Regions from separate parts of the Paraglaciecola aestuariivivens genome, predicted to be linked through region 4. Evidence: predicted binding sites of a transcription regulator. Region 4 holds the regulator's gene; each other region holds the start of a gene.
The links. Region 4 encodes LexA, which represses DNA repair genes until DNA is damaged. Its sites were predicted from a motif close to TACTGTATNNNNATACAGTA; they were not measured.

Region 1 (7,828 bases), on a different contig from region 4:
TCTTTGCCAAAGATACAGACGCAGAAATGGTCTTTGTTGGTGGTGGTGCTGGAATGGCGCCTATGCGTTCACACATTTTCGACCAACTTCGTCGCTTAAAATCAAAACGTAAGATGACATTCTGGTACGGTGCCCGTTCTCTACGTGAAATGTTCTACGTAGAAGATTTCGACATGCTTCAAAAAGAGAACGACAACTTTACTTGGCATGTAGCCTTGTCTGATCCACAACCTGAAGATAACTGGGAAGGCGATACTGGATTTATCCATAATGTACTTTTAGAGAACTATCTAAAAGATCACCCAGCACCTGAGGACTGTGAGTTCTACATGTGTGGTCCACCTATGATGAACGCCGCTGTTATTAACATGCTCAAAGAGTTAGGTGTAGAAGACGAAAACATCATGTTGGATGATTTTGGTGGTTAACCAGCTTCATTAACATCAGATTAAAAGGGGCTTAGGCCCCTTTTTTATTATCAATTTATTAGGTCACAGATTTTTATGCAACTATCTTTCAAATTAAGCCTATTTAGCTTAGTCATGCTACTTACTTTGCTGGCTTGTAACCAACCTGAGAGTCCAGAAATTCACCTAACTGGGCCAACTATGGGGACTCACTTTAACGTTAAAGTCGTTAATGACGTGAAGGTAGATAAAGACCAGCTGCAAAGTGAAATAGAGCAGGAGTTGGCCGAAATTAACCAGCTTATGTCTACCTATATTAGTGATTCAGAATTAAGCCAATTTAATCAATGGAATAGTACAGAACCTTTTACTTTATCTGATAAAACCTTGGTTGTACTGCACGAAGCAAAACGTTTAGGCGAATTAAGCCAAGGGGTTTTAGACGTCACTGTAGGGCCATTAGTCAATCTATGGGGATTTGGTCCGCAAAGTCGGCCAGAAAAAATTCCGTCACCTCAACTTATACAACAAACCAAACAAAAAACTGGCTTAGATAAATTGCAATTGGCTGAGCACGCGGCCTACAAAACTCAGCCCGATTTATACGTTGATTTATCTACTATTGCTAAGGGCTATGCAGTGGATCAACTGGCCGACATATTACTGGCACACAATATAAAGAACTTCTTAGTGGAGATTGGCGGAGAAATGCGTTTAGCCGGCAAAAAAGCCTCGGGCATGGATTGGAAAATTGCCATCGAAAAACCCCAAGCTTCGGGTCGTGCGGTGCAAAAAATTATTAGCATAGGCAACAATGCCGTCGCTACCTCAGGCGATTATCGAAATTATTACGAATTTGATGGGGAGCGTTATTCGCACTTAATCGACCCTGTGAGTGGTTACCCCATCTCGCATAATTTAGTGTCTGTGACAGTGATCCACCCATCGTCTATGACAGCAGATGGACTAGCCACTGCACTAAATGTGATGGGAAAAGAGCGAGCATTAGCCCTTTCCGAACAACACAATTTAGCTGTAATGCTGATAACTAAAGAAACTCAAGGCTTTACCGAGTATACTAGTAGTAAGTTTCAGCAGCTTGTCACTGTGCATTAGTATTGTTTTATTGATTGATATTTCGGAGTTAGATTTTTGAGCACCTTCATTCTTGCATTTGTATTTTTTTTAGTAGTAGTTGTGGCCATGTCTGTGGGTTATATAGTGCAGCAAAAAACCATTTCTGGTAGCTGTGGTGGTTTGGGCGCGCTTGGGGTTGATAAAGCCTGTGATTGCCCTGAACCTTGCGATCGAAAAAAAATGCGCATGGAAAAAGAACAAGCGCGTCAAGAAAAGCTCGACCAATGGAAGAAAAATCAAATTCTATAATTTGCTTTTAATTGCTTAATAAAAAAACGTCAACTTAGTTGGCGTTTTTTTTGTTGAATAAAAGCAAAAATTAGGCACAATACTGACTTTATATACAGTGTTGTGGGTAGGCATTTGCGCAAGATCATACATATCGATATGGACTGTTATTACGCAGCGGTAGAAATGCGTGATAACCCTGAGTATCGCAATGTGCCTCTTGCCATTGGTGGCAGTACCGATAGGCGTGGGGTTATCTCTACCTGCAATTATCAAGCGCGGCAATTTGGGGTACGCTCGGCCATGGCTACGGCTCATGCCTTAAAACTTTGCCCTGAATTAGTGTTAGCGCCGGGACGTATGGAGTTGTACAGTGAGATCTCACAGCAAATTCGCGAAATATTTAGCCGATATACAGATAAAATTGAACCCCTTTCATTAGACGAAGCTTACCTAGATGTCACCCATTGCCCCATGTTTGCTGGCAGTGCCACCCTTATTGCCGAAGACATTAGGCGCGCTATATTCAAAGAAACTCAATTAACAGCCTCTGCTGGCGTGGCACCTTGTAAATTCATCGCCAAAATAGCTAGTGACGAAAATAAACCAAATGGGATCTGTGTGGTGACGCCCGACAAATTAGATGATTTTGTTGTGAGTTTACCGCTAGGTAAAATTCCTGGAGTGGGCAAAGTCACCTTAGCTAAATTACATGATTTAGGCTTATTTACTTGCGCTGATATTCGTCAATATGCGTTTGAAGAGTTAATTAAAAAATTTGGTAAATTTGGCAAAGTTATTTGGGATCGTAGCCATGGTATAGATAATCGAGAGCTATCAATTCAAAGGCAACGTAAATCTGTGGGGGTTGAACGCACTATGGCGCAAGATATCTATACAAAAGAGCAATGTATGAACATGATTGAAAAGCTTATTCCTACTCTTGAAAAACGTGTACAGAAAGCCAAATCGCCCATTAGCAGCCAAGGCATAAAGTTAAAATTTAGCGACTTTCAACAAACCACAGTAGAGCATAAATGCCAACATTTAGATCCCGCATATTTTTATCAATTACTCGAGCAAGGTTTAGCACGCCAAGCTAATAGAGGCATTAGATTGGTTGGATTACATGTAGGGTTGGCCGAACCATCCACTCACCAGCAACTGGCTTTTAGTTTTTCATCCAGCAAAGACTAATTAGCCACAAAAGGTTACACTGCCTTAGTGTTAAATATTGCCTTAATTCAAGGATTTAGCTTTGAAAAATATGCCAGCTAATGTGTGGTTGCTCACCCTCATTCAAGCTTTAGCTATGAGCGCCGGTACTATGTTGGTTTTGGCCGGTGGCGTATTAGGCGCACAATTAGCGCCCAACCCTGCTTGGTCTACTTTGCCCTTTGCTATGAGTATAGTGGGTACGGCTTGCGGTGTGGTGCCTGTCACTCGTTTTATGCAACACTTTGGGCGTAAACCCGTATTTATTCTGGCCACCTTTTTAGGGGCGGTGATTACCCTATTAGCAGCGCTAAGTATTGTTAAAGGTAGTTTTTGGGGATTAGTTGGATCTGCCTTTGCTTTAGGAATGGTGATGTCTGCTATTCAACAAATTCGTTTTGCGGCGATGGAGTCGGTTGAGTTAGCCTTGATGCCAAAAGCTGCATCAACAGTGTTATTAGGTGGCCTAGTTGCCGCTATTTTAGGTCCTGAATTAGTTAGCTTAGGATTAAAGGTGTCGAGTCAGGATTTTGTTGGGGCGTTTTATATCATGGCTGGCATCTTTATTTTATGCAGCTTGTTGTTTAGTCAAATTGACAATCTGCATGTAAAAACAAAGCCAAATAGCAGCACAGGTAGAGACCTCTATACCATAGCCAAACAACCTGTGTTTATTTTGGCGGTGTCGGCCTCAGTAGTAGGTTATGCACTAATGAGTTTTATCATGACAGCCACGCCAGTGAGTATGCATGTGCATGGTGCCTTTGCACTCGAAGAAATTAAATGGGTGATCCAAAGCCACATATTTGCGATGTTTTTTCCTTCTTTATTTAGTGGCTGGTTAATTAGTCGATTAGGCACCACAAAAATCATTTATTTAGGCCTAGTGTGTTATCTATTAACTTTGGCCTTAGCGCTAAGCAATAACCAGTGGATTAACTATTGGGCGGCCTTAGTGTTTTTAGGTTTAGGTTGGAATTTCTTGTTTGTTGGCGGCACTGTGTTGTTGTCACAAAGTTATCAACCTAGTGAAAAATATAAAGTGCAGGGACTAAATGAATTTTTAGTTTTTGGTAGTCAGGCAACCGCTGCGTTAAGTGCTGGTATGTTTTTAAATATCTTTGCTTGGCAAGGATTAGTGATAGGCAGTTTTGTCATCATATTACTGCAAATTTTTATGATTATTTGGCAGCGTAAGCGCAGCCAACACTTAGCCATTTAACGCTAAAGGAGCATATGATGAGTGTAAAGGTGGGTAAATATCAACATTACAAGGGCAACGAATACCAAGTGATAGGTGTGGCAAAACACTCCGAAGATGAGTCAGAGTTAGTTGTGTATCGACCCTTATACGGGGCTGGCGATTTATGGGTAAGACCACTGACTATGTTTGTAGAAGAAGTACAAATAGATAATCAGTGGATCCCTAGGTTTAAATATTTAGGCGAATAACAATACGGTTAAGGTCCACAGTGTGGCAGCTAACAAGGCGGCATAAGTCGCCGGAATAATTTGGCTTTTTACATGATCCATTAGATCGCAACCTGTGGTCATCGAACTTAAAATGGTGGTGTCAGAAATAGGTGAGCATTGGTCGCCGTACACACTGCCGTTTAAGATAGTAGCAAAACAAACCATCATAAATAATTCGGGATTGGCTAATCCTTGGCTTTGTGCAAGTGTCCAAGCTAAAGGTAAGCCAAGGGGAAAGGCTATGGCATAAGTTCCCCAGCTGGTGCCAGTAGAAAATGCAATCAGCATGGTCATAAGTTGCAGTAAAATTGGCAAACACCAAAACGGAATATGTTCGCCCAAAGATTCAACTAAATAAATCCCGCCACCCAGCTGTTTGCTAAGCACGCCTATGGTTAAAGCAAACATTAGGATCACCGACGCTACTACTACCCCTTTTAAGCCATTACCAAAGCCATCTAATACTTGTTTTAGGCTCATGCCTTTTGCGAGCGCCATCATAATAGACAAAAATAGCGCACCCGAAAAAGCCCAATGAATTTGTGGAGAGCCCAAAAAAACGTAAGATAAAACCGCAATAATAATTAGGCTTATCAAAGGCAAAATGAATTCCATTCTATGCCCTTGGTAGCCCTCTGGTACTTGATTCTGATGCAATTCTTTGGCGCTGATTGGCGAGGCGTTAGGCGCATCTAATTGGCCAGTTTCAGCCACCCTTTGCATAGCTTTTTTGAGCGGTGCGCCGCTAAAGGTGGTGACATTCAAGCTAAGTAATAGGGTTCCTAAAACGGCAAAAATCGCGTAAAAACTAAAAGGTACACTAGCAAAGAAAAACGCAATTCTGTCGCTTTCTGTGGCTAAAAACGCCACCCCTGGAATAAACAAAAATGCCTGTACGTAAGCGGGCCAAGCGTTAAAGGCAATAAGCGAGGCAATAGGCGAGGCGGTTGAATCTACTACATAACTTAATTCTTCGTGACTGACCTTGGCTTTATCGGCAATAGGCTTAACTGTAGTACCCACTAAAACCGTGCTCATGGTACCGCCCTGAAAAAACACTAAACCTAAAAACCAAGTGATTAATTTTGCTGAACGTGGGCCTTTTACATAGTGCTGGCTCATATGGTCGGCAAAGGCTTGTGCTGCCCCAGTTTTGGCCCACATACCCATTAACCCGCCTAACAACCACAGGTATAAAATTAAAATGGAGGCGGCGCTAGACGTACCTATGTTGGGAATAAATACTTCATGGGTAATATCAAAACGCCCGAGCATTACTGCTCCAACTACTATACCACCAAGTAAGGCTACTAAAGGCTCGCGGGTTAACAGGCAAAGGGCTACAGCTACAAAAGCAGGTAATAAAGACCATAGCCCAAAGTGAAAATCGGCTTTAAGCAAAACCACATCTTCTGGACTATTTTTGTAAACCCACTGCTCTTTTATAGAGGGGGTGGTGGTAAGGTGGTTTAATGCTTCTTGTCTAAGAGGTGAGCTGCTGTATGGCTGTACTTGGGTAATGACTTTTTCTTGATCATTTATGCGGTAAGCCAATTGGTTTTGAGCATTTTGGTAGGTTTGGTACTGCAACTGGGTTTCTACCCAAGTGGGTTGCAGATTAAAGTTTATAAATAGTGCGCCAACCAAAGAGATGACAAAAAACACTAAGCTAAAGGTTTTGGTAAATTGCTGCATGCAGGTTATCTTTTAGATCTAAATTACAGTCTAGTGTGTAGTGAGTTGTGAAAAACGTCTAGCGTTACTTTTCATTCAATAAGGAACTAAGTCAATGCGTTTAAAAATTTTATTCAGTCTTTCTCTATCTTTGTTGTGCATCAGTACTCAAATATCCGCTCAAGATCGGTGGGCTAATGTTGAAATTACCCATCAAGCAGTGAATGGTTCAGTGCATATGCTAAAAGGTATGGGAGGCAATATTGGGGTGTCGGCAGGTAAAGATGGGATTTTAATCATAGACGACCAGTTTGCACCCTTAGCAGAAAAAATCGCTGCAGCTTTAGGTGATATCAGCAAAAAGCCTACTAAGTACGTAATTAATACTCACTATCATGGCGACCATACTGGCTCGAACGCGTATTTTTCTGAAATTCAAGGCAGCACGGTATTTGCTCATCATAATGTTCGTAAGCGTTTAGCTGCTAAAGAGCAACACAGCCACGCTGAACTACCAGTGGTGACTTATCAAGATGGCATAACTTTTCACTTTAATGATGACACCATTAAAGTCATGCATTTACCCCATGGACACACAGATAGTGATAGTGTGATTTGGTTTGAACAAGCCAATGTATTGCACCCAGGTGACTTATTCTTTAACCAGCGCTTTCCCTATATTGATTTAGCTGGGGGCGGCACTGTGTCTGGCTATATTAACAATGTCACTCAGATAATTAGTATGCTTGATGACAACACCAAAATTATTCCAGGACATGGTGAACTAGCAACTAAAGCTGATTATCAAGCCACTTTAGCCATGATAGTGGATACCGCTAAAATGGTAAAAAATATGAAAACCCAAGGCCTGAGCTTAGAGCAAGCTATAGAAAAAGGCTTAGGTGCAACCTACAAAGATTGGTCTTGGAGTTTTATCAACGAAGAAAAATGGATAAGCACTTTGTATAAAGGCCAATAACTGTACAAAGACAAACCAAACTAGGTTAGGGCTTATCCCTAACCTAGCTTACTTACTAATGTTAGTGAGCTTTTTTAAAACGTTGCTCGCCAGCAATCCAGGTTTCTAACACTTGGGTTTTCCAGATTTGCTGTGGCGCGATAGTAAAAATATCTTGGTCTACTAAAATAAAATCTGCCCATTTTCCTACCGTTAAACCACCTAAAATATCTTCTTGGTGGGCGGCGTAAGCAGCATCTAAGGTAAATCCTCTAAAGGCTTGCTCTACGCTAACCGATTGGTTAGGGATCCAGCCTGATCTTGGGGTGTTATCTCGATCTTGACGGGTAATAGCTGCATGTAGGCCATAAAAAGGGTTGGCTAACTCCACTGGAAAATCAGAGCCAAACGCAATAGGTGAACCTTGTTGTAAAAAGGTTTGCCAAGCATAGGCGCCTTTTAATCTGTCTGCGCCAACTCTGTCTTCGGCCATATTCATGTCGCTAGTGGCATGGGTAGGTTGCATAGAGGGAATAATACCTAATGTTTTAAAGCGCGGAATATCGTCAATGTTCACAACCTGAGCATGTTCAATGCGATTGCGAAGTTGTTGGCCGCCAATGCGCTTAAAGGTATGGGCAAATTGGTCTAAGGCCAAGCGGTTGGCTTTGTCGCCTATAGCATGAAAATTAAGTTGGAAGCCTTTACTTAAGACTAAATCAAACAAAGGCTGTAA
Region 2 (7,828 bases), on a different contig from region 4:
TTAGTTTATTTGTTTTAAAAAGCTTGTTTAAAGGCTGTTTCTGAGTACTTTAAATAATAACCAGAATTGTTTCAGTTCTTGGTAAATCTGCCGAAAACTAAGATAGTTAACCAAAATTTGATTGCAACTAACGGCCTACTTGTATGTAGCGCGTTTAACTGCAAATAAGGGATGCCCCCTTAGCCCTTTATATATGTGTGGAGCTTTAATTCATGTTTGTCAGTAAAAGTAGATATCTCGATTTAGAACAAAAATTAGCTCGGGTAGAGGCAGAAAGGAACCGCCTAAAGACTGAAAATGAAGATCTTATATCCGAACTGACTATCACTAAGACTGCAACTGAAACTCAAGAAGAAGCCAGTCTAGATAAACAAATTTGGCCTAACCTGCTTAATTGTATTAGCCAAGTCACTAGCATCAGAGAGTCAGTCTTATCTAGCTACGAAAAGATACATGATGAATCTCAGTCCATCGATGAACTTAATCAAGTGTTAGATACAGGGCAAGAATCCATTACTGGCATTGCCGGTGGCATGGAACAAATCACGGTAAAAATGCAAAACATGTCGCAAAGCATGGCCAACCTTGAAGCCATTGCCGATAGCATTAACTCTTTTGTTGAAACCATTTCAAAAATTTCCGATCAAACCAACTTATTAGCGTTAAATGCGGCAATAGAAGCAGCACGTGCCGGCGATGCAGGTCGCGGTTTCTCTGTGGTGGCTGATGAAGTACGAAGCCTTGCCAGCAATACCAGTAAGTCTGCAGAAGAAGTAGGCGGACTCATTGCAAGGATCAAACAAGACACTGAAACAGGGGTAAAATTTGCTACTGCATTAGAAGAGTCCAATGTAGAGCTATCTAACACTATTGCAGGACTAAACACCAGTTACAGTGGTATCAACAATACAGTTGGCGCCATGAAAACCTCTATTACCGGAGCCATGGGTAGAGGCTTTTTACAAACCGTTAAACTTGATCATATTGTGTTTAAAGGTGAAGTTTATCAAATTGCACTTGGCCGCTCACAAAACACTATTGATACCTTAAGTGACCATAAACAATGTCGTTTAGGCCAATGGTATAACAGTGAACAATCAAGTGAGTACCACAAAAGTACTGCTTTTAAATCTTTAGAAAGACCTCATGCAGAAGTTCACCAGTTTGGACTTGAAGCCCTAAAACATCAGCAAAATGGTGATGTGAAAAGCTGTTTGTTAGCCCTTGAAAAGATGGAAATGTCCAGCACTCAAGTGCTAAGCATTTTAGATGAGCTAGCCAATCAAGTTTAATCCATTGGCCTGAGTCAAAGCTATTATTTACCTATAAAAAAACCCGCATTCAGCGGGTTTTTTATGTGCATTCCAGACTTAAAGCTGCTCTTCTTTAGGCTGAGCCTCGTCTTCTGCAACAGGCTTAGACAACAATAAATCACGTAAACGTTTATCTATTTCTTTAGCCATCTCAGGGTGCTCTTTTAAATAAGTAATAGAATTGGCTTTACCCTGCCCAATACGCTCACCATTGTAGCTGTACCAAGCACCGGCTTTTTCGACCATTTTATGGGTTACGCCTAAATCAATTAGCTCACCAAAGCTGTTAATGCCTTCACCGTACATAATTTGAAATTCTGCTTGCTTAAAGGGCGGCGACACTTTGTTTTTCACCACTTTAACTCGAGTTTCATTACCTACAATTTCATCTCCGGCTTTTACCGCACCTGTACGGCGAATATCTAAACGAACCGAAGCATAAAACTTAAGGGCATTACCACCAGTAGTGGTTTCAGGCGATCCAAACATTACACCAATTTTCATTCTAATTTGGTTAATGAAAATCAACATAGTATTAGATTGTTTTAAATTACCTGTTAACTTACGCATAGCTTGGCTCATCATTCGCGCTGCCAAGCCCATGTGTGAATCACCAATGTCTCCTTCAATCTCTGCCTTAGGTGTTAATGCGGCAACCGAGTCAACAACTATTACATCTACCGCACCAGAACGCGTTAACATATCGCAAATTTCTAATGCTTGTTCACCGGTATCAGGTTGAGAAACCAATAACTCTTTTACATCTACGCCAAGCTTTTTAGCATAAATAGGATCAAGGGCATGCTCAGCATCAATAAAGGCACAGACTTTGCCATTTCGCTGCGCTTCGGCAATCACTTCTAAAGTTAGCGTTGTTTTACCACTTGATTCAGGGCCGTATATTTCAACAATACGTCCTAATGGCAAACCACCCGCCCCTAAAGCAATATCTAAACCTAATGAGCCTGTTGAAATAGTTTCAACATCCATGGTTTTGTTATCGCCTAGTTTCATGATAGAGCCTTTACCAAATTGCTTTTCAATTTGACCTAAGGCGGCGCTTAACGCTCTGTTTTTGTTGTCATCCATCAGAATGTCCTTTGTGATTATCGGGCAAGGGCTTAATGCATGCCTGTTGCTATACAGTAGTTAATGCAAAGTATACTGTATGGTTATACAGTTACAAGGAAAATTTTTGATTTATTTTACTCTTTAAATCTTTTTGATTATTTATCGAGCAATGCCAAAGCATGGGTTAAAGCGTACTCAATTGCCGCTAACCTTACCGCTTCTCGGCTTCCAGCAAAGACTTGGTATTCAGAACTCAATTGGCCATCAATATAAAACCCAAACCAGACTGAACCAACTGGTTTTTCTAAGGTTCCCCCTAATGGACCAGCAATGCCACTTATCGCAACGGCTAGGTTAGCCTTTGCCTGCTCTGCTGCCCCTGCCGCCATTTCTATTACAGTTTCGTTCGACAGCTCAGTGTACTGGGCTAAGGTAGCCAACTTCACCCCTAACATACTGTGCTTGGCTTGGTTAGAGTAACTAATAAATCCTTTTTTAAAACACTCTGAGCTTCCAGAAATTCCAGTAATGGCGTATCCTACTCCCCCTCCTGTGCACGATTCAGCACAGGTGAATTGCCAACCTTTAGCTAATAATGCATTTACTAAACGTTGCGCCAATTGGGTGATAGTTTCAGTCATATAAGTCACCAGTTTTTACATGTATGCTTATTAGCATGTCACGCTAACCATTAAATAAAAACAATAAAGTAATTGTCATTATGCCATCGAGTAATTTTTCAGAGCCAAGCTCCCCTAGCCCTTCACTGCAATCTCATACGCCTATGATGCAACAGTACCTTAAGATAAAAGCTGAACATCAAGATGTTTTGTTATTTTACCGCATGGGTGATTTTTACGAATTATTTTTTGATGATGCAAAAAAAGCCTCTGAATTATTAGATATCTCTTTAACTGCCCGCGGTAAATCGGGCGGCAATGCCATACCTATGGCCGGGGTGCCTTACCACGCGGTAGAAAACTACTTAGCCCGTTTAGTTAAAATGGGCCAATCTGTGGCCATAGTGGAACAAGTTGGCGACCCCGCTACCAGCAAGGGGCCAGTCGAGCGTAAAGTACAACGAATAGTGACTCCTGGCACAGTCTCAGATGAAGCCTTACTCGAAGACAAACAAGATAATATATTGGCTGCGGTTGTCTGTAACAAACATCAATCTCAGTACTATTTTGGTTTTGCCACTTTAGACGTCAGCACAGGTCGTTTTACTATTAGCGAGCCTAAAGATACCGACGCACTTAGCGCAGAAATCCAACGAACCAATCCGGCTGAGTTACTTTACCCAGAAGACTTTGAGTTTTTGCATTTAATTGACCAACGCAAAGGATTAAGACGCCGACCACAATGGGAGTTCGATTTTGATACTGCCAATCAGCAATTAAATGAACAGTTCGGCACCAAAGAATTAACCGGTTTTGGGGTAACCTCGCATAAAATTGGCTTGTGTGCTGCGGGTTGCGTTATGCAATACGTAAAAGACACCCAAAGAAGTGCCTTGCCGCACATTCGCAATATTGTGTTAGAAAACTCAACAGATACTGTATTAATGGATGCTGCTACCAGGCGCAACCTAGAACTCACGCAAAACCTCTCTGGGGGAAAAGAGCACACCTTAGCCAGTGTGTTAGACAATACTTCTACTCCAATGGGCAGCCGACTCTTACAGCGTTGGTTACACCGGCCCCTTACAAATAGGCAAGTACTCAAGCAGCGCCAACTTAATATTCAGTCTTTATTAAATAGTGATTACCCACAATTACAAAGCGAACTTAAAAAAATTGGTGACATGCAAAGAGTCTTGGCTCGTTTAGCCCTGCGTTCAGCCAGACCCCGAGACTTTGCGCGCCTACGCCAAGCTTTTAGTTTATTGCCAGAGGTTCAAGACTTTGTTACTCAACAATCGGCTGAGTCTGCCAATACTGGTTTAATGCAATTGGCCAACGATATTGGCCACTATCCGGTATTTGCCGATCTATTAACTCGCGCCATTGAAGATGCCCCGCCTGTGTTAATTCGCGACGGGGGGGTCATAAAGCCTGGCTACAACCAAGAGTTAGATGAATTACGTGCCTTATCTAAAGGTGCCACCGATTACTTAGACGAACTCGAACAACGAGAAAAGCAACGCACAGGCATAGCCACCCTAAAAGTAGGTTACAACAAAGTTCATGGTTATTTTATTGAAGTGAGCCGCTCCTATGCCGAACAAGTACCGCCTGAATATGTTCGTCGTCAAACCCTAAAAAATAATGAAAGGTACATCATTCCCGAGCTTAAAGAGCACGAAGACAAAGTGTTAACTAGCCAAAGTAAATCTTTGGCCTTAGAAAAGCGTTTATACGATGAGCTGTTTGATATTCTGCTGCCCGAACTTGCAGCCCTAATGACCACAGCCGACGCCTTAGCCGAACTAGATGTATTAACTAACCTAGCAGAAAGGGCCGACAGCTTAAATTATCACTGCCCCAACTTAACCGAACAAAGTGGTATTCACTTTGAGCAAGGTCGTCATCCAGTGGTTGAGCATGTGATGCAAAGCCCATTTATAGCCAACCCCATAGAAGTTAACCCACACAGACGTATGTTAGTGATCACTGGGCCAAACATGGGGGGTAAATCAACTTATATGCGTCAAACCGCATTAATAGTATTAATGGCTTATATTGGTAGCTTTATTCCTGCAGAAAACGCACAAATTGGCCCAATAGACAGAATTTTCACCCGCATTGGGGCGTCTGACGATCTGGCTTCGGGTCGTTCAACCTTTATGGTAGAAATGACAGAAACCGCCAACATTCTAAACAATGCTACGGCCAATAGTTTAGTGCTTATGGATGAAATTGGTCGAGGCACCAGCACCTACGATGGCTTATCTTTAGCCTGGGCTTGTGCTCATTATTTAGCTACAAAGATCCAATCTTATACCTTGTTTGCCACTCACTACTTTGAACTAACCGCGCTGGCCGATAACCTAGCCGAATTGGCCAATGTGCATTTAGATGCAGTAGAACATCAAGAGTCCATTCGTTTTATGCATGCGGTACAAGAAGGCGCAGCCAATAAAAGTTATGGATTACAAGTGGCACAACTGGCTGGCGTACCGCGCCCAGTGATTTTACAAGCCAAACAAAAATTAAATGAGTTAGAGCGAACCAGTCAAGATCATAGCATTACAGAGGTGCCACACGAACAGCAACTCGATTTACTCGAACAGATCGACCCAGTGCGTCAAAGTTTGCAACAGATCATTCCTGACGACCTAAGTCCTAAACAAGCCTTAGCATATTTGTACGAACTAAAAAGCCTTGCCGAATCAGAGTAATTGGCATAACTAGGATGATTTTGGCATAGGCTAATTTGCGATTTTTTGCTCAACATATCGCTTTTGAATTGTCTGTAGGCGCAGAGTTGTTTATACTATTGCGCCGTCTAGTAGTGGTTTTTATCAACAGTTAAGTTGAGCTAAACGCACCGCTTTGTACAACGCCAATTCAACTCAAACGCCTTTATTAGGGTTCTCATGACAAATTATATTTTCGTCACAGGTGGTGTGGTTTCATCACTTGGAAAAGGTATTGCTGCTGCTTCTCTTGCGGCTATTTTAGAAGCACGGGGCTTAAAAGTTACCATGCTTAAACTTGACCCCTATATCAATGTTGACCCCGGCACTATGAGCCCCATTCAACACGGCGAAGTCTTTGTAACAGACGACGGCGCCGAAACCGATCTTGATTTAGGTCATTACGAACGTTTTATTCGTACTCGCATGACCAAGCGTAACAACTTTACTACGGGCCGAGTGTACGAAGAAGTCCTTAAACGCGAGCGTCGCGGTGATTATTTAGGGGCCACTATTCAGGTTATTCCACATATAACCAACGAAATTAAAAGACGCGTGATTGCCGGTGCCGAAGGGGTAGATGTTGCCATTGTAGAAGTAGGTGGCACAGTAGGTGATATAGAATCACAACCTTTTATTGAAGCAATACGTCAGCTTGGGGTAGAGGTAGGCCGTAACCGTGCCATGTTTATGCACCTTACCTTAGTACCCTATTTAGCCGCCTCGGCTGAAGTCAAAACCAAACCCACTCAGCACTCGGTAAAAGAATTGCGCTCGGTTGGGGTACAACCCGACATTTTAGTGTGTCGTTCTGAAGTGCCATTGCCTTCAAACGAACGTTCTAAAATTGCCTTGTTTACTAATGTAATAGACAAAGCGGTTATCTCTCTGCGCGACGCCGACAGCATTTATAAAATTCCCGCTATGCTAAAAGCTCAAGGCTTAGACGAATTAGTAGTTGATAGATTTGGACTTGAATGCCCAGAAGCAGATTTAACTGAGTGGGAGCAGGTGCTTTATGCTGAGTCTAACCCAACAGGTGAAATTACTGTGGGTATGGTTGGCAAATATGTTGAATTACCTGATGCTTACAAATCTGTAAACGAAGCCTTAAAACATGCGGGTTTAAAAAATAGATTAACAGTAAATATTAAACACATAGATTCGCAAGATATCGAAAGCAAAGGCGAGCAAATTTTACATAACTTAGATGCCATTTTAGTACCAGGTGGATTTGGTGAAAGAGGCATAGAAGGTAAAATTGCAGCGGCTAAATATGCCCGCGAAAATAAGGTTCCTTATTTAGGGATCTGTTTAGGTATGCAAGTTGCCATCATTGAATATGCACGCAATGTAGCGGGCATGGAAAAAGCCAATAGTACCGAGTTTGATCCAGAGTCACCTTTCCCTGTTGTGGGATTAATTACCGAATGGCTAGATGCTGAAGGCACCACTGAATCACGCGACGAAAGTTCTGATTTGGGTGGAACCATGCGTTTAGGTAGCCAGCTTTGTCACTTAATGCCAGGCAGCAAAGTACACGAGCTGTATGGCAGTAGTGAAATATACGAACGCCACAGACACAGATACGAAGTGAACAACAACTTGCGCGAGCAAATCGAAAAAGCCGGGTTAAAAGTCACTGGATTATCAACAGATAAAAAATTAGTAGAAGTCATAGAGGTGCCAGACCACCCGTGGTTTGTTGCAGGGCAATTTCACCCTGAATTTAACTCTACGCCACGCGACGGACATCCGTTATTTACCGGCTTTATTAAAGCCGCAGGCGAATACTTTAAAAATCACAATTAATTGAGAAGGCAAAAACTATGTCAAAGATCAGCAAAATCATCGCTCGCGAAATCATGGATTCACGCGGTAACCCTACGGTAGAAGCAGACGTTTATTTAGCATCGGGCCAAATGGGCCGTGCCGCCGCCCCTTCAGGTGCATCAACCGGTTCTCGCGAAGCTCTAGAATTACGTGACGGTGACAAAAGCCGTTATTTAGGTAAAGGGGTATTAAAAGCCGTTGCTGCAATTAATAACGATATTCAAGCTGCCTTAATTGGCCAAGATGCCTTAGA
Region 3 (7,828 bases), on a different contig from region 4:
AAGTGCTCAGTGGGAACATACCTTGCTAGTTACCAAAAATGGCGTTGAAATTTTAACCCTACGTGACGATGAAGAGATTGACCGTATTATCAGCCATTAAAGTCTACTTCTATAGTTAATCTGTTATCTAAGCAAATTGGCAGAGCCTTCACTCTGCCTAACCTTTTAGGCTAATTAGCTATGTGAGTGTTATTTAACCCCCAACAATCTAAAGGTAAATCTCTTGTCTTTACATAGCTTGCTCAACCAAATCAAACTGATTAATAGCCCAGATAATATTGGCGCCTATAAAGCCATAGTGGCCAATAGTTACCAATGGTTAAGCAGCGAATTGCCAAGTGGCAAAGTCTCTGGCTTGGTTTTAGGCCGCGCCACTTTAGTTGATGCCTTACTCAGGCACATATGGCAATTGTTAAAATTACACTTAGAAAAAGATGTGGCCTTAGTGGCGGTTGGGGGGTACGGCCGCGGACAGTTACAGCCTTATTCAGATATAGATTTACTGATTTTAAGTAAAAAACAGCTGTCTAAACATCAAGAAGAAAGCTTAGGTCAGTTTATCACCTTGTTGTGGGACATAGGCCTAGATGTGGGTCAATCGGTACGAACCATTAAAGAAACCTTTGCCCAAGCCAAACAAGACGTCACTATTGCCACCAACCTAGTAGAAGCCCGCTTATTAATTGGCTCAGAAGATACCTTTGCGGCACTACAAGACCAATTAAATTCTAAGCATTATTGGAGCAGTAAGGATTTTTTCTTAGCCAAAGTTAAAGAGCAAAAAGAGCGTCATCGTAAATTTAAAGATACTTCTTACAACCTAGAGCCCAATGTTAAAGAAAGCCCAGGTTGTTTACGCGATATTCAATCTATTGGCTGGGTAGCGAAAAAGCATTTTAATGTATTAGAAGGCAATGAACTGGTTAAGCATGGGTATTTTAACCCTCTAGAGCATGACGAATTATTAGAATGTCGTGAAAACCTATGGCGGATCCGCTTTGCTTTACACATAGTCGCTGGACGCAGTGAAAACCGTTTGTTGTTTGATTATCAGGCCGATGTGGCTGCTTTAGTGGGGTATGGTAATCAAGGTAAAGCCTCGGTTGAACGTATGATGAAAGATTTCTTTCGTACCGTAAGGCGTATCAGCGAATTAAATAAAATGTTGATGCAGCGCTTTCGCCAAGATGTTCTAGCCTTAAAAGTTAAACAACAGCTAAAAATAAACGACCAGTTTGAATTATTAGATGGCCTGATTGCCCCTACCCAAGAAAACGTTTTTACCTCACCAGAGGCCATTTTAGAGTTTTTGCTTTTAGTTGCAGATCATGAAGAAATTAAAGATCTGCATTCCAGTTGTTTGCGCCAACTTCGACAAGCAAGACGCGCCTTTCGTAATCAATACTTTGTAGAGCGCGAACCCTGCCGAGTGCTATTTTTGCAGCTTTTAAGTCACCCTAACTTTTTTACATTGGGTTGGGATATCATGCATAACCATGGCATTTTGCAGGCTTATATTCCGCAGTGGGATCAAATTGTAGGTATGATGCAATTTGATTTATTTCATGCCTACACTGTAGATGAGCACACGCACAGATTAGTTAAAAACATTTATCACTATGGTCAGCCCGAAAATAAAGCCTTTCCCCGTTGCGGTAACATAGTCAAAAATTTAGATAAACCCGAGTTGTTATACATTGCCGCCATTTTCCACGATATAGGCAAAGGGCGAAATGGCGATCACTCAAAATTAGGTGCCATAGACGTAGAAGCCTTTTGCCAAACACATAATATAAATGCCACAGATACTGAGCTGATCAGATGGTTAGTAGAAAGCCATTTGTTAATGTCGGTAATTGCGCAAAGACGCGACATTTATGATCCACAAGTAATTAACGAATTTGCCCAAGCAGTACGTACCCAAAACAATTTGAATCATTTGTATGTTCTCACCTTGGCCGACATTCGCGCCACCAACGACAATTTGTGGAACGATTGGAAAGCCTCTTTGTTACGAGAGCTTTATTTGCTTACCCAAAAAGCCTTAGAAAACGGCTTAGAGTGCAAAGTCGCGCTACAAGACAGGGTTGACCAACACCAAAGCAAAGCCCGTACTGCTCTAATTGAAAGTGGTATGAACGAAACGCAAATCGATCAATTTTGGCGGCGTTTAAGCGACGACTATTTTGCCCGTTTTAAACCTACACAAATCATTTGGCATGCAAGTGTGATCTTAGCGTCTCACCCTATGACAGACGACTTTTTATTGGTAGGTACCAGCGCCAATACTTCGAAAGCTGGGGCCGAGTTAATTGTTTATGGTAAAGATCGCCCACATATGTTTGCCCAAATTGCTTCTGTGTTAGACAGCCGAAATTGCTCTATTCACGATGCTCAGGTAATGCGCACCCACGATGGCTATATGTTTGATAGTTTTATTATTTTTGAACATAACGGCGATCGCATTACCTCTGACTCTCGATTAGAAAGTTTACGAGTAGCGGTAGAAGATCAACTCAATAAACCCGGTATAAAACACACCAATAAACGTAAGATGTCGCGCCGTATGAAACAGCTTGATGTTACGACTAAAGTGCGTTTTTACCCCAGTCAAACCAATGTGACTTTAGTAGAATTAGAAGCCCTTGATGCTCCTGGTTTATTGGCCAATATTTGTGAGCAGTTTATTCAACTAAAAATTAAACTGCACCAAGCCAAAATATCGACTATTGGTGAAAGGGCCGAAGATTTATTTATTATCAGCAATGAACAAGATCAGCCCCTAAGCCCTAAAGAGCAAGTTCAACTTAAAAAGCGATTATGTGAGGCACTGGATAACTAAGACTGTTGTTTTTTAGTTTGCTGCTAAGGTTTAGTTGTATACCACTGAGCTGGAGCATTACCTATGCCTGATGAACTAGAGCAAGCTTTTACCTTGATGGCGAATAAGACTCGCTATCAAGTGTTGGATAAACACCAAACTATTTGGTTAGACTCCAGCGATGCAAACACCGCCAAACATTACCTAGATTTATTTAATAAAGCCTATGCTGCGGGTTTTAAGCAAGGCTTTAAATCTGGGCGCAACAAAAGCTAGCACTCAACAGACGGATTTTACTTGTTGTTGTCCGTACTAAAATCCTCATAACCACACAATTTTTCTTATATTCAGCCATGAATGCTTGCCTTGCGCGCAGTTTAGATAGACTTAATTTGCAGTGGAATTTTCCAAGTTATCTATACTTAGGTCTTGTTTACTCGCACTTTGTTAGGAAAACAAAGATGAATAACTTCAGTGACTATGTCAGCCATGTTCAACGTTTTGATCCACACCACAGTCATGAGGCAACTAGAGCCCTAGAAGTTGGCGCGCCAGACATTCATTTTTTCAGCACCAAAGATGGATTTCAACTTAAACTCAAACGTTACCAAGCTGGCAGCAAAGGCCCGATTATATTGTCTCATTGTATTGGGGTGTCTAGCCTAATGTATGCCATAGACACCATAGACTGTAATTTATTGGAGTATTTAGTGGCACAGCAATATGACGTATGGTTGCTAGACCATAGGTTAAGCATAGAGCTTCCCACCAGCTCAATGCAGTCTTCTATGGATGACGTGGCAAAATTAGACTACCCCGCTGCTGTGGCCTTTGTTTGTGAAAAAACCCAGGCCAAAGCAGTAGATATATTTGCCCATGGGGTGGGGTCCTCTACTCTTACCATGGCTTTATTAGCCGGCTTACAACAAGTAAATAAAGTGGTTTGCTCGCAAGTCTCTACCCACTTGTATTCTATTGATTTAAATATAAATAAAGCCAAATTACGCGCACCTGCTTGGTTGCCTTACTTAGGTAAAAAACACCTAACCGCATACACTGATACCAATGCTGGGCTTTGCAATAAGTTTTACGATGCGAGTTTAATTTTTATGCCTGTACCTAAGCATGAACGCTGCAATAACGCGGTATGCCATCGAATTAGTAGCATATTTGGAGAATTATACGAGCATAGCCAAATTAACTCGGCTACCCATCAGGCTTTAGCTCGTATGTTTGGCCGAGTCAATTTACGCGCCATGAAACAACTTACAGAGATGTTATTAGCCAATCACTTAGTAGATGCCAATGGCCAAAATAGCTATTTGCCGCACATAGATAAATTAACTTTACCTATGTTATTTTTATCCGGAGCTAACAATGATTGTGTGTTACCTAAAAGTACCTTGAAAACCCAAGAGTTATTAAGCGCGTCTAATGGCCATGCTTATTATCATCGCCATGAAATTCCAGAATATGGCCACGTAGATTGTGTAATTGGTAAAAATGCGGCAACAGATGTGTACCCTTTAGTACTAGACTTTTTACAGGCCTAAACGCCTTTTTAAGCTTTTTTCTTTTCGATTTTTACCACTTCAGCTTTTTCGTCGCTAAGCAAAGATTCAGCTGAAGTGCCTTTAAGTAATTTGGTTAGTGAGTCTTTGTTCTTAGATAACATTATGGCTAAGTCTTCTAATACTGTGGCTTCTAATTTAATGCCTTTTCCTTCAATATATTCACTGAGGTTATCTGCCACATCGAGCATTTTATCGTATTGATCAGCTTCTTTTTTATCTGCACTCACAAACTTCTCCACCCCTTTGTGTTCTACAACATAACGTGTAATGACCGCCATAATTTTCTCTCTTGTAATTTACTAAGTGTAATAAGGTTAACACAAACACTGTATATAAAAACAGTTAAAATATCTATCTTTATAAAGTTTAGTTAACACTTTGCTGATCCACTTATTTATCTGTGGTTAAATTGCCCATCATCACCTTAGATTTAAAAAATAAATAGGACTATTTGATAGTGATAAGAATCATCATATTAAGCGTTTTTGCTTTTTTACTGGCTAGTTGCCAGTCCTCAGCACCAGTAGGCAGTGTGCTACCAGAATACCAATTTGAACCAGACCAAGACTATTTAGCAAGCATACAAAAAGCCCAAAATGAGGCGCAACAACAAAACAAATTGTTGTTATTGGTATTAGGCGCGAGTTGGTGTCACGATAGCCAAGATCTAGCTAAAGGGTTTTCTCGCTCAGAAGTGGATGAAATTTTAAAAGCGAAATTTGTAACCCATTTTATCGACGTGGGTTACTTTGAAGACAAGCATGGGGTGCCACAAAAATATGGCTATCCGGGGTATTTTGCCACACCTACAGTGTTAATTATCGACCCACACACTAACCAATTAGTTAATCGCGCTAGTATTACCAAATGGCAACATGCTAGTCAGCAAAAACCTCAAGACTTTATTCAGTATTTTAATCAGCCATTCTCAACCCCACCCCAGCCTTTGGTTAGCTCTATTGAGCTAGAGCACTTTACCCATATTCAAATGCAAAGATTAAAGCAGGCTTTTGATCATCTAAGAGAAGAATGGCGCCTTGTGCGAGCAGGTGAAAAACAGGATGTTACTGAATTACAGACTATTTCTGAGGAAGTTTGGCAGTTTAGAGTGAATTTACAAAAACATCTTCACAGTTTGCAAAACCAGCTTAACGCTGAGCCCAATAAAAGCTTAACTTTTCCTGAGTTTGCTGAATTTAGTTGGAAGTCTTAGCTGGAATACCAAGCACATTTTTTATCTTAATAAATGTGCTTGGCTCAATCTTGAATGAAACAATCAAGCGAGTAGAAACTTAGTGGTTTTCAGACACCATATTCACAGTATATTTTGGAATTTCCACTACAAGATCTTCATCTTGAATAATAGCTTGGCAGCTTAGACGTGAATCAGGCTCTAATCCCCAGGCTTTGTCTAACATATCTTCTTCTAATTCATCGCCTTCTGGCAAAGAGTCAAAGCCTTCACGCACTATTACATGGCAAGTGGTGCAAGCACAGACCTTTTCGCAAGCATGCTCTATGCCTATGCCATTTTTAAGGGCTAAATTTAACACTGAGGTGCCTTTTTCACCCTCTAATACGGCTCCGTCTGGACAGAGTTCTTCGTGAGGCAAAAAGATAACTTGTGGCATAGTGGGTTTCCTAATATTCGGTGATTAATAGTGTCTAAATTTGGTCGACGGATTGGCCAGAAAAAGCGCTGCGGATCGATTGATCCATACGTCTTTGGGCAAAAGCTTCACTTAGCTTGTCAACTTGTTCGATGCCTGCTTTGATGGCGTCTTTATCTGAGCCTTTAGCTAATTGCTCTAAACTCTCTAACGCAGCTTCTAGGGCTTCACGCTCTTCAGCGCTTAACAAGGCCTCGCCATCAGCTTGAATGGCCGCATGCAAATTTTCATGCACTCGCGCCGCTTCTACTTGCTGTTCTTTTAACATTCTGGCCTGCATATCGGCTTGCGCATGCTCCATAGAGGCTTTTAACATTTCTGTAATTTCGGTGTCTTCTAGGCCATAAGAAGGTTTAACTTGAATTTCAGCTTGAACACCTGTGGATTTTTCCATAGCGCTCACATTAAGCAAACCATCAGCATCTACTTGAAAGGTCACCCTAATATGCGCCGCACCTGCAGCCATAGGCGGAATGCCTTGTAAGGTGAACTTGGCCAAAGAACGACAGTCTTGAACTAATTCACGCTCGCCTTGAACAACATGCACCATCATGGCGGTTTGGCCGTCTTTAAAGGTAGTGAATTCTTGAGCTTTTGCCACAGGTATAGTGGTATTACGCGCTATTACCTTTTCGGTCAATCCACCCATAGTTTCGATACCTAAGGACAAAGGCAATACATCTAGTAATAACATGTCGTTGTCGGGTTTATTACCGGCTAAGATATCGGCTTGAATGGCAGCCCCAATAGCGACTACTTTATCAGGGTCGATAGAAGTAAGAGGTGTACGTTGGAAAAAGTTACCCACCTGCTGGCAAACTAAAGGTACGCGGGTTGAGCCCCCTACCATGACCACTTCTAGCACCTGTTCTTTTTCTAACTCGGCGTCTTTTAACGCACGGCGGCAAGCTCTAAGGGTTTGTTTTACTAATGGCTCAATTAAGGCTTCAAACTTATCTATACTAATAGTGACTGAGTGTGTTTGGCCATTGTCGTCATTAAAACGCACAGTATGCGCCGATTCGTGGCTTAACATTTCTTTGGCTTCTTTAGCCAAATCTAACAAGGTGCGATGTAAAGTTTTAGATAATTGCCCGGTTAGCTCACAACGCTTGCGAATAAAATCCACTAAAATGGCATCAAAGTCGTCGCCGCCTAAAGCTGAGTCACCACCAGTAGATAAAACTTCAAACACCCCTTTGCTAAGGCGCAAAATTGAAATATCAAAGGTGCCTCCACCTAAATCATAGACAGCAATCACACCTTCTTGGCCTGAATCTAAACCATAAGCAATAGCAGCAGCGGTGGGCTCGTTTAATAAGCGTAAAATATTTAACCCGGCTAAAGTTGCGGCATCTTTAGTGCCTTGACGCTGAGCATCATCAAAATAGGCCGGAACAGTGACAACTGCGCCTTGCAGTTCATCACCTAGGGTTTGTTCAGCACGCTTGCGTAGTGTTTTTAAAATTTCAGCCGACACTTGTACAGGGTTAACTTTACCTGTAGCAACTTGCATAACAGGTGAACTGCTATCAGTAAATTCATAAGGTAAATTTGGATAAGCGGCTTGAATATCGACAACAGAGCGACCTAAAAAGCGTTTTACCGACACTATAGTATTAGTCGGATCGGTACTTGCCAGTTGTTTAGCTTTGGCCCCAACTTCTATTCCTGCTTCTGAGTATTTCACTACAGAAGGCAATAAATGTTCGCCATGCTCGTCAGCTAAGGTTTGAGCTTCGCCACTTCGAACCGAGGCAACC
Region 4 (7,828 bases):
GGCGATAAAAATGGGTGCCTGCCACGCGAATTAATTTATGGGCTAAGTCGTGATCACTGCCTTTTAGTTCCAGCATTTTTTTCGAGGATACCGCCTTGCTGTAACACACAAAGTTGTCGCGACCTAAAAACAAAACGATAAAAAACTTGCGTAACCAACTTGGTGACATTTGATTGGCAATTACATCTGACCAACCCGAAATACTTTTGCTTGGGGTACGTCCCCATAAAATGGTGACTGGCACGAGTTGCACGTCTAGATCAGGGTTTTCTCTGTGCAAACTAAATAGGCGTTCGGCATCATCATAAATAGAGGTGCTGGTTCTAGCACGATTAAACACTGAGCGAGGTTTTTGTAAAAACAAACAAGCTGGATGACTTTGCTGAGCTAGCTCAATTTTTTGCGTAGGTTTGGGTAAACCTAATTGAGCGGTAGACATTTTTAATGCTAGTTGATCGGTAACAGAGCGAGTGCGCAACAAATAAATAATAGGTTTAGATTTATCGATACCTAACTCGGTCACTAAGTCGCTAGGAATACTATTCACTTTAACTAGCCATTTCACTGGCACAGTGACTATTGTTAACAGCAATTTATGCAGCCACAACATATAGATTTTTGCCTCATAGAATTTAACTGCTGAAGCATACCACAGAGTTAAAAAGCTGTTTATCTTTGATAGCTTATACAAGGCTTTATTTCGCTTAAATTGATGGTGTATGTGGGTATTCGCAGCGAAAATCGCTAAATCAGACTTTTCTACGGCAACTTTAGTTGTTAGCTTAAGCAAAAAGGACAACAAATTTTATGAGTATGCTACGAGTTTATATTGTATTGCTAATCACTGGTCTAATGGGCTGCGCCTCTCAAGCTCCAGTGCAAATAACCCAATGGCCAATAGTCTTTGATGAAGAGCGCAAACGCTTATCTTTAGACTATTTGCGTACGCGTTACGGCATAGTGCAAAGTGAACCCAGCATTCAACCCAAAATGGTAGTAGTGCATTGGACAGTGGTTCCCACTTTAGAAAAAACTTTTGAGGTGTTTAACCCTGCGGTATTGCCTTCGAGTCGTGAAAATATCAATGCAGCCAGTGCCTTAAATGTGTCGGCCCACTTTTTAGTGGATCGCGACGGCAGCATTTATCAATTACTGCCAACTACAACTTTTGCACGCCATACTATAGGGTTAAATCACAGCGCAATTGGCATAGAAAACATTGCAGACGGTAAAGCCTTACCCTTAACTCAGGCACAGATCCAAGCCAATATTGCGCTAATTGACTATCTTGCTGGCCAACACCAGCTAGAGTATGTGATTGGTCATCACGAATATAAACAATTTATTGGTCATGCTTTGTGGAAAGAAAAAGATCCCAATTATTTAACCGAAAAAAATGATCCTGGCGATAGCAATATGCAGCAAATTCGCGCTGGTCTTAAAAAGGCCAAAATAAAACCTGTCCCCAAACCAGCAATATAGTTGGCTGCAAGGAGCCTCCTTGGTTATTGGGTAGATTTTGTTTGTTGAGTTAATAATTCAAAGACTAAATCAATCATGTGTTTTTGTTGATTGAGGTGGTTTTCTCCAAAGCCGTCATGATCACTGCGCTCAGCTTCAATATTGATGTACCTATAACCGCGCTTTTCAGCAAGTACCGATAACGAACCATCGTCTTCAGACGGATCTGTGGCTACCTTAGGGTTTTGCCTTACCACGTTATAACCCGCTTGACGCATAGCCTCAAAGTCTTGGCTATGGGTGATAAAAAACAGATCATCTTCATCTTGTTCGGCATCATTTACCTGGATCAGATAATTTGCTCCAGATAGTAGTTTTTTGGCATAACGTTTAATCGACACATTGCCACGTCCTCCATGCCCATCACCAGTGTAACCATTGGTATTGTTATGTATGGCTACCCAGGTTTTAACCTTATCAGCTTGCATGGTTTGTAAGATAAACTCGGCCAAGTCTGCACTTCTTTTAAGGGCAAGCTGCAAATCTTTAGGCTGATTGGCTAACTGTGGATTTAAGCGCAGCAAACTTTGTTTACGCCCTAAAGGGGTAAAAATTCGATTTGGATCCACTTGATAGCTATTTTGCTGAATGGTTAAGTAAATATGGCGTTTGCCATTTTGCTTGAGCACCACAAAAATGCCGCCTTTTTGTTGAATTTGGCTAGCCACATAATCGTTGGCTATGTGCTCAGTTTGGTGCGGCGCTAAAAATGCCCAATGACTGCTTGGCTCTGATTGAGTTACTTCTAAGCGAATGTCTGGCTGTGGCGCAAAGATTAGGGTTTGACTGAGTAATAAAGCAAATAAAGACATGGCTATTCCTTAACTTACCGCGGCTTCAAGCATAGCAATGCCAGAAACCTTGGTATCTAAATGGGCCATAACGCCAATAGGAATAGTAGCGTTGTCTTCTATGTGGCCAATCATTAAACCACGCACAACCGGAATACCAAGTGGTTTTAAATGGTCGTTTAATACTTGCTCTATGCTAAGCGAATTGCCCTTAGACTCGCAGTCACTGCATTTTCCAAAGACTATGCCGGCTAATTGCTGTAAGCGCCCGGATAATTTTAAATGGGTAAACATGCCATCAATGCGGTAAGGGGCTTCGCCTACGTCTTCTAAAAACAAAATATTGCCTTGGTATGAAGGTTCGTAAGGGGTGCCAACTAATTTGACCATAAGTGATAAGTTGCCGCCAATTAGTTTGCCTTTGGCTTGTCCATGCTGAATGACACTAATACGGTTTTCGCGTTCGGCCCGACCTTCTGCCATTTCAAAAGGCGGCGGCTGGGCAATAAGGCTAGGCTGTGGCTGATAAAGTACTTGTTTAAATTGGGCAAGGGTGTAGTCAGAAAAACTTTGCGCGGCAATAGGCCCATGAAAAGTGATCATGCCGGTTTGAGTATAAATGGCGTTGAGTAAAGCAGTTACATCACTGTAACCCATAATAATTTTGGGATATTGACTGATACTGTCGAAGTCTAAATAAGGTAAAATACGCGGAGACCCATAGCCCCCACGCAGGCAAAATATGGCGTCTACTTGAGGGTCAATAAACATCTGATTGACATCTGCTGCCCGCTCTTGATCTTCACCGGCTAAATAGCCATGTCTTTGATATAAATGTTGGCCTAACTTTACCTTAAAACCAAAAGACTTAATGATGTCTATGGCAAAGGCGATATCTTGGTTTTCAGCCACATTACTGCTTGGTGCAATTAGGCCAATGGTCTGCCCAGCCTGTAAGTGTTTAGGTTTGTTTAATGTTAACTTTTTGGTCTCTGTTGCCGCCGAAGAGCGCATTACAGAAGCCAGAGTGGTTGCCATGCTTAACCGCAAAACGTCGCGCCTAGTAAACATAAATACTTGCCCTTTTTATTTTTTGATTTCTAGTAATTAACCTATCACTTTCAATGCGTTAGCCTAAAATTGTGGCTTTATCTATGCATTTGTTATTTGAATTCTACAACAAATAGATAGTTTGAATAGGGCTAAGGGTAACACAGACTTTTTTGCCCCAATCTTAACAAACACTTGCTTATAAAATGTTGAGGTCTGTTTACACTGAGCAACCAAGGTCGCTAATTTATGAGAATCTGCAGCTTGTGTTAGCATGCCTAAAACAGCGCATAAACTGTGCTTTATTAATCATCAAGTAGGGATTCAATTGATTACCAAAAACACTATTAGCTTCATTTGCAGCTTAGGGATCTTTTTAATACTTATGGCTTGTGGTGGCGAGCCAGCAAAAACCGAATCTATGCTAAGGCTAGAAGAGGCGCAACATCAGGCCCAATTATTAGTGGATAAAGCCAATGCTTTATTAAAAAACAAAGTAATGCATTCACCAAAACAGAATTTAGACTCTTTGATAATCGCAAAAAAAGTCAGTGAAGAGGCAATCAATGTATACGCCAAGGCTAATATTCGTGATTGGACCCACCCAGAGTTAACACTGCTACGTCAGAATATTCTGGCATTGCAACCTGAACTGGCGGCATATGCCATTGATTTACTGATCCAAACCACAGACAAAACCACTGCCTTAAATCAGCGCTTAGAAGAAATTAAAACTATCCCTATTGGTGGCAATAATATGGGTACAGACAAAATGGTTGAGTACTTATCCAAAAATTATAATGCTGAGATTGCCGATTGTTGTTTAGTCAGTGTTACTCGTATTAGCGAAATTTTAATGATGAGCCCAGATAAATATGCCGAGTTAATTAAATTGAGTCGTTATATTTACTTTGAATTGGGCAAGGTAGTGAGCGACCCACAAAAGGGCGTTGAGTTGCTAGCGAGATTAAACAAGCTCAAGGCATCTAACACTTAAGCATGGTTAGTTGAGTATTTGGGTGGTGTGTTTAAAATCACGTTGCCATTTAAACATAACTGTATATACTCACACCAACTGTATAGAAAAACAGGCTGTTTATGCGTCCACTAACTGCACGACAAGAAGAAGTTTTACAACTCATTAAAGACACCATGCAAGATACGGGTATGCCACCTACCCGCGCTGAAATTGCCCGTCAACTTGGTTTTAAATCGGCCAATGCTGCTGAAGAACATTTAAAAGCTTTGGCACGTAAAGGGGTGATTGAAATTTTGCCTGGTACGTCGCGTGGGATTAAATTAAATATCCCCCTTGAAGATCAATTAGAAGACTTAGGTTTGCCGTTAATTGGTCAAGTGGCGGCGGGTGAGCCTATATTGGCGCAAGAGCACATTGAAGGTCACTATCAAGTGGATCCGAGTTTATTTAAACCCAGTGCTGACTTTTTACTCAGGGTAAATGGCATGAGTATGAAAGACATTGGTATATTAGATGGTGATTTGCTTGCAGTACATCGCACCACTGATGTTCATAATGGTCAAGTTGTGGTTGCTCGGGTCGACGAAGATGTCACGGTTAAGCGCCTAGAAAAGAAAGGCCGCGAAGTATTATTGCATGCAGAAAACCCAGACTTTTCTCCGATTAAGGTCGATTTAGCTTCACAACCTTTTAATATTGAAGGTATTGCGGTTGGCGTAATTAGAAACGCTGATTGGATGTAAGCTTTTTCTATAATTCTTGTACCTCGCTTTTACGCATATAAAACGCAGAATGCTTTTACGGCTTCTGCGTTTTTTTATGTGAATTCAAACACTTCAGTTATTCGTTAAGTAAGAAATAACAAAAAAAAGCCATTATTTGCAATTTTGTGTTTAAAAAATCACCACTTGGCGGTAAGTTAAACAAAAAAGCTAGACTAGTAGCTATTAAATAAGCGACCCTTAACATCCCAGTAGCAAAAAATTACAATATTTTAACTAAATCTTAACTAAGGCGACTTAAATTTAGCCGCTTTAGCTTGTGACTTTAGAAATAATAATAAGTACGTTTGACGTATACGAGGTGCCAAGTGAAGAAAACATTGTCCAAGGCTGGAGTTATGCTATCTGCGTTGATGGCTTCACCGGTGTTTGCAGAAACACAAGCCAAAATTGATCAATATCAGCTTAATATGACCAAAGGCGTGACTGATATCAGTACTGAAGTCTACGACTTACACATGCTGATGTTTATTATTTGTGTCGTGATAGGCGCAGGTGTATTTATCGCTATGTTTGTTTCTATGTATTTTCATAGAAAATCCAGAGGGGTAAAACCTGCAAACTTCCATGAGAATGTGCAAGTTGAAATAGCTTGGACAGTGATCCCTTTTATTATTTTGATCGCCATGGCTGTACCGGCCATGAATTTGCTGATCGATATGGAAGACGCCAGCGAACCCGATTTAACTGTATTGGTAACTGGCTCTCAGTGGAAATGGCATTACAAGTATATGGATAATGACGTTGAATATTATTCAAAAATGGCCACTCAAGCTGAGCAAATCTCTGGCAAACTATCGAAAGGTAAAAATTACTTATTAGAAGTTGATCGTCCTCTAGTTATTCCTACTGGTAAAAAAGTCCGTTTTTTAATTACCTCTGATGATGTTATCCATGCTTGGTGGGTTCCGGACTTTGCGGTAAAACAAGATGCTAACCCTGGTTTTATTAACGACGCTTGGACCTTAGTAAACGAGCCCGGCATATACCGTGGCCAGTGTGCTGAGCTGTGTGGTAAAGACCACGGCTTTATGCCCATAGTGGTCATTGCTAAAGAGCAAGCAGAATACGACCAATGGATTGCCGAACAACAAGCAATTCAGCAAAGAGCCAAAGAAGAAGAACAACGTCTACTCGCTATGAATATGACTATGGCCGAAGCTATGGATTTGGGCGAAAAAGTGTATAACGCCAACTGTGCGGCATGTCACATGCCTAACGGTGAAGGTTTACCTGGTGTATTCCCAGCCCTAAAAGGCAGCCAAATCGCATTGGAAGATCAGCCTAAACACATTGATGTGATCATTAATGGTGTAACAGGTACAGCCATGCAAGCCTACGCAAAACAATTAACTATGTCTGAAATCGCCGCAGTGGTGACCTACGAGCGTAACGCTTGGGGTAATAACACTGGCGACTTGGTGCAAGCCAAAGATATTAACTCAGCCATAAACGGAAAATAGGAGAAGGTGACCATGACAGCAACAACCTCAGATTCACATCATGATGACCATCACGAGCATCACATTCCTAGCGGTATTAAGCGCTGGTTATACACAACTAACCACAAAGACATAGGTACCTTATATTTATGGTTCGCCTTTATTATGTTTTTAGTGGGCGGTGCCATGGCTATGGTCATTCGTGCTGAGTTATTTCAGCCTGGCCTGCAAATAGTTGATCCTAATTTCTTTAACCAAATGACCACAGTACATGGTTTAATCATGGTATTTGGTGCGGTTATGCCAGCCTTTACTGGTTTGGCTAACTGGCTTGTGCCTATGATGATAGGTGCGCCAGATATGGCCTTGCCACGCATGAATAACTGGAGCTTTTGGATTTTACCTTTTGCCTTTTTAATCTTGCTCTCGTCGTTATTTATGGAAGGAGGCGGCCCAGCTTTTGGTTGGACTTTCTATGCGCCTTTATCTACTACCTATAGTAATGATGGCACAGCCTTATTTGTGTTTGCCGTACATATAATGGGTGCCTCATCTATTATGGGGGCAATCAACGTAATAGTGACCATATTTAATATGCGCGCACCAGGTATGACTTGGATGAAAATGCCGTTATTCGTTTGGACTTGGTTAATTACCGCGTTCTTACTTATTGCAGTTATGCCGGTATTAGCTGGCGCAGTAACTATGGTACTAACAGATAAGTTCTTTGGTACGAGTTTCTTTGATGCCGCTGGTGGTGGTGATCCAGTGATGTTCCAGCATATTTTCTGGTTCTTTGGTCACCCAGAGGTATACATAATGATCTTGCCGGCCTTTGGCATTATTTCGCAAATTGTTCCTACATTTGCGCGCAAACCATTATTTGGTTATGCCTCTATGGTGTATGCAACTGCATCTATTGCCTTGTTGTCATTTATCGTGTGGGCACACCATATGTTTACCACAGGTATGCCAGTGGCAGCCGAGCTGTTCTTTATGTTCGCCACTATGCTGATTTCGGTACCAACAGGGGTAAAAGTGTTTAACTGGGTAGCCACTATGTGGCGCGGCTCTATGACCTTTGAAGTGCCTATGTTGTTTGCCTTAGCCTTTATTGTGCTATTTACCATAGGTGGTTTGTCAGGCTTGATGCTGGCCATTACACCAGTAGATTTCCAATACCACGATACCTACTTTGTGGTTGCTCACTTCCACTATGTATTAGTAACAGGTGCTATTTTCTCGATTATGGCGGCGGTTTAT

Region 1: the regulator LexA is predicted to act here: its motif matches at 1,874-1,893, upstream of dinB (DNA polymerase IV).
Region 2: the regulator LexA is predicted to act here: its motif matches at 2,476-2,495, upstream of recA (recombinase RecA).
Region 3: the regulator LexA is predicted to act here: its motif matches at 4,720-4,739, upstream of ACVCDT_RS15405 (YebG family protein).

The regions. Positions count from the first base shown of each region.
Region 1 covers NZ_JBRKBA010000001.1:328,134-335,961, reverse strand. Annotated here, with positions in the region: gene nqrF (NADH:ubiquinone reductase (Na(+)-transporting) subunit F) at 1-428, shown strand, start outside; gene ACVCDT_RS01655 (FAD:protein FMN transferase) at 504-1,523, shown strand; gene nqrM ((Na+)-NQR maturation NqrM) at 1,560-1,793, shown strand; gene dinB (DNA polymerase IV) at 1,908-2,969, shown strand; gene ACVCDT_RS01640 (MFS transporter) at 3,040-4,209, shown strand; gene ACVCDT_RS01635 (DUF1653 domain-containing protein) at 4,227-4,439, shown strand; gene ACVCDT_RS01630 (Na+/H+ antiporter NhaC family protein) at 4,428-6,155, opposite strand; gene ACVCDT_RS01625 (MBL fold metallo-hydrolase) at 6,250-7,113, shown strand; gene ACVCDT_RS01620 (amidohydrolase) at 7,175-7,828, opposite strand, start outside.
Region 2 covers NZ_JBRKBA010000002.1:418,777-426,604, reverse strand. Annotated here, with positions in the region: gene ACVCDT_RS04760 (methyl-accepting chemotaxis protein) at 213-1,292, shown strand; gene recA (recombinase RecA) at 1,371-2,408, opposite strand; gene ACVCDT_RS04750 (nicotinamide-nucleotide amidohydrolase family protein) at 2,540-3,025, opposite strand; gene mutS (DNA mismatch repair protein MutS) at 3,106-5,724, shown strand; gene pyrG (CTP synthase) at 5,923-7,554, shown strand; gene eno (phosphopyruvate hydratase) at 7,572-7,828, shown strand, end outside.
Region 3 covers NZ_JBRKBA010000013.1:46,634-54,461, reverse strand. Annotated here, with positions in the region: gene map (type I methionyl aminopeptidase) at 1-100, shown strand, start outside; gene glnD ([protein-PII] uridylyltransferase) at 224-2,842, shown strand; gene ACVCDT_RS15415 (hypothetical protein) at 2,906-3,097, shown strand; gene ACVCDT_RS15410 (alpha/beta hydrolase) at 3,283-4,374, shown strand; gene ACVCDT_RS15405 (YebG family protein) at 4,383-4,673, opposite strand; gene ACVCDT_RS15400 (thioredoxin family protein) at 4,853-5,608, shown strand; gene fdx (ISC system 2Fe-2S type ferredoxin) at 5,688-6,026, opposite strand; gene hscA (Fe-S protein assembly chaperone HscA) at 6,061-7,828, opposite strand, start outside.
Region 4 covers NZ_JBRKBA010000006.1:140,205-148,032, forward strand. Annotated here, with positions in the region: gene plsB (glycerol-3-phosphate 1-O-acyltransferase PlsB) at 1-610, opposite strand, end outside; gene ACVCDT_RS10820 (peptidoglycan recognition protein family protein) at 808-1,482, shown strand; gene ACVCDT_RS10825 (hypothetical protein) at 1,506-2,333, opposite strand; gene ACVCDT_RS10830 (S66 peptidase family protein) at 2,343-3,350, opposite strand; gene ACVCDT_RS10835 (hypothetical protein) at 3,637-4,359, shown strand; gene lexA (transcriptional repressor LexA) at 4,461-5,084, shown strand; gene coxB (cytochrome c oxidase subunit II) at 5,477-6,586, shown strand; gene ctaD (cytochrome c oxidase subunit I) at 6,599-7,828, shown strand, end outside.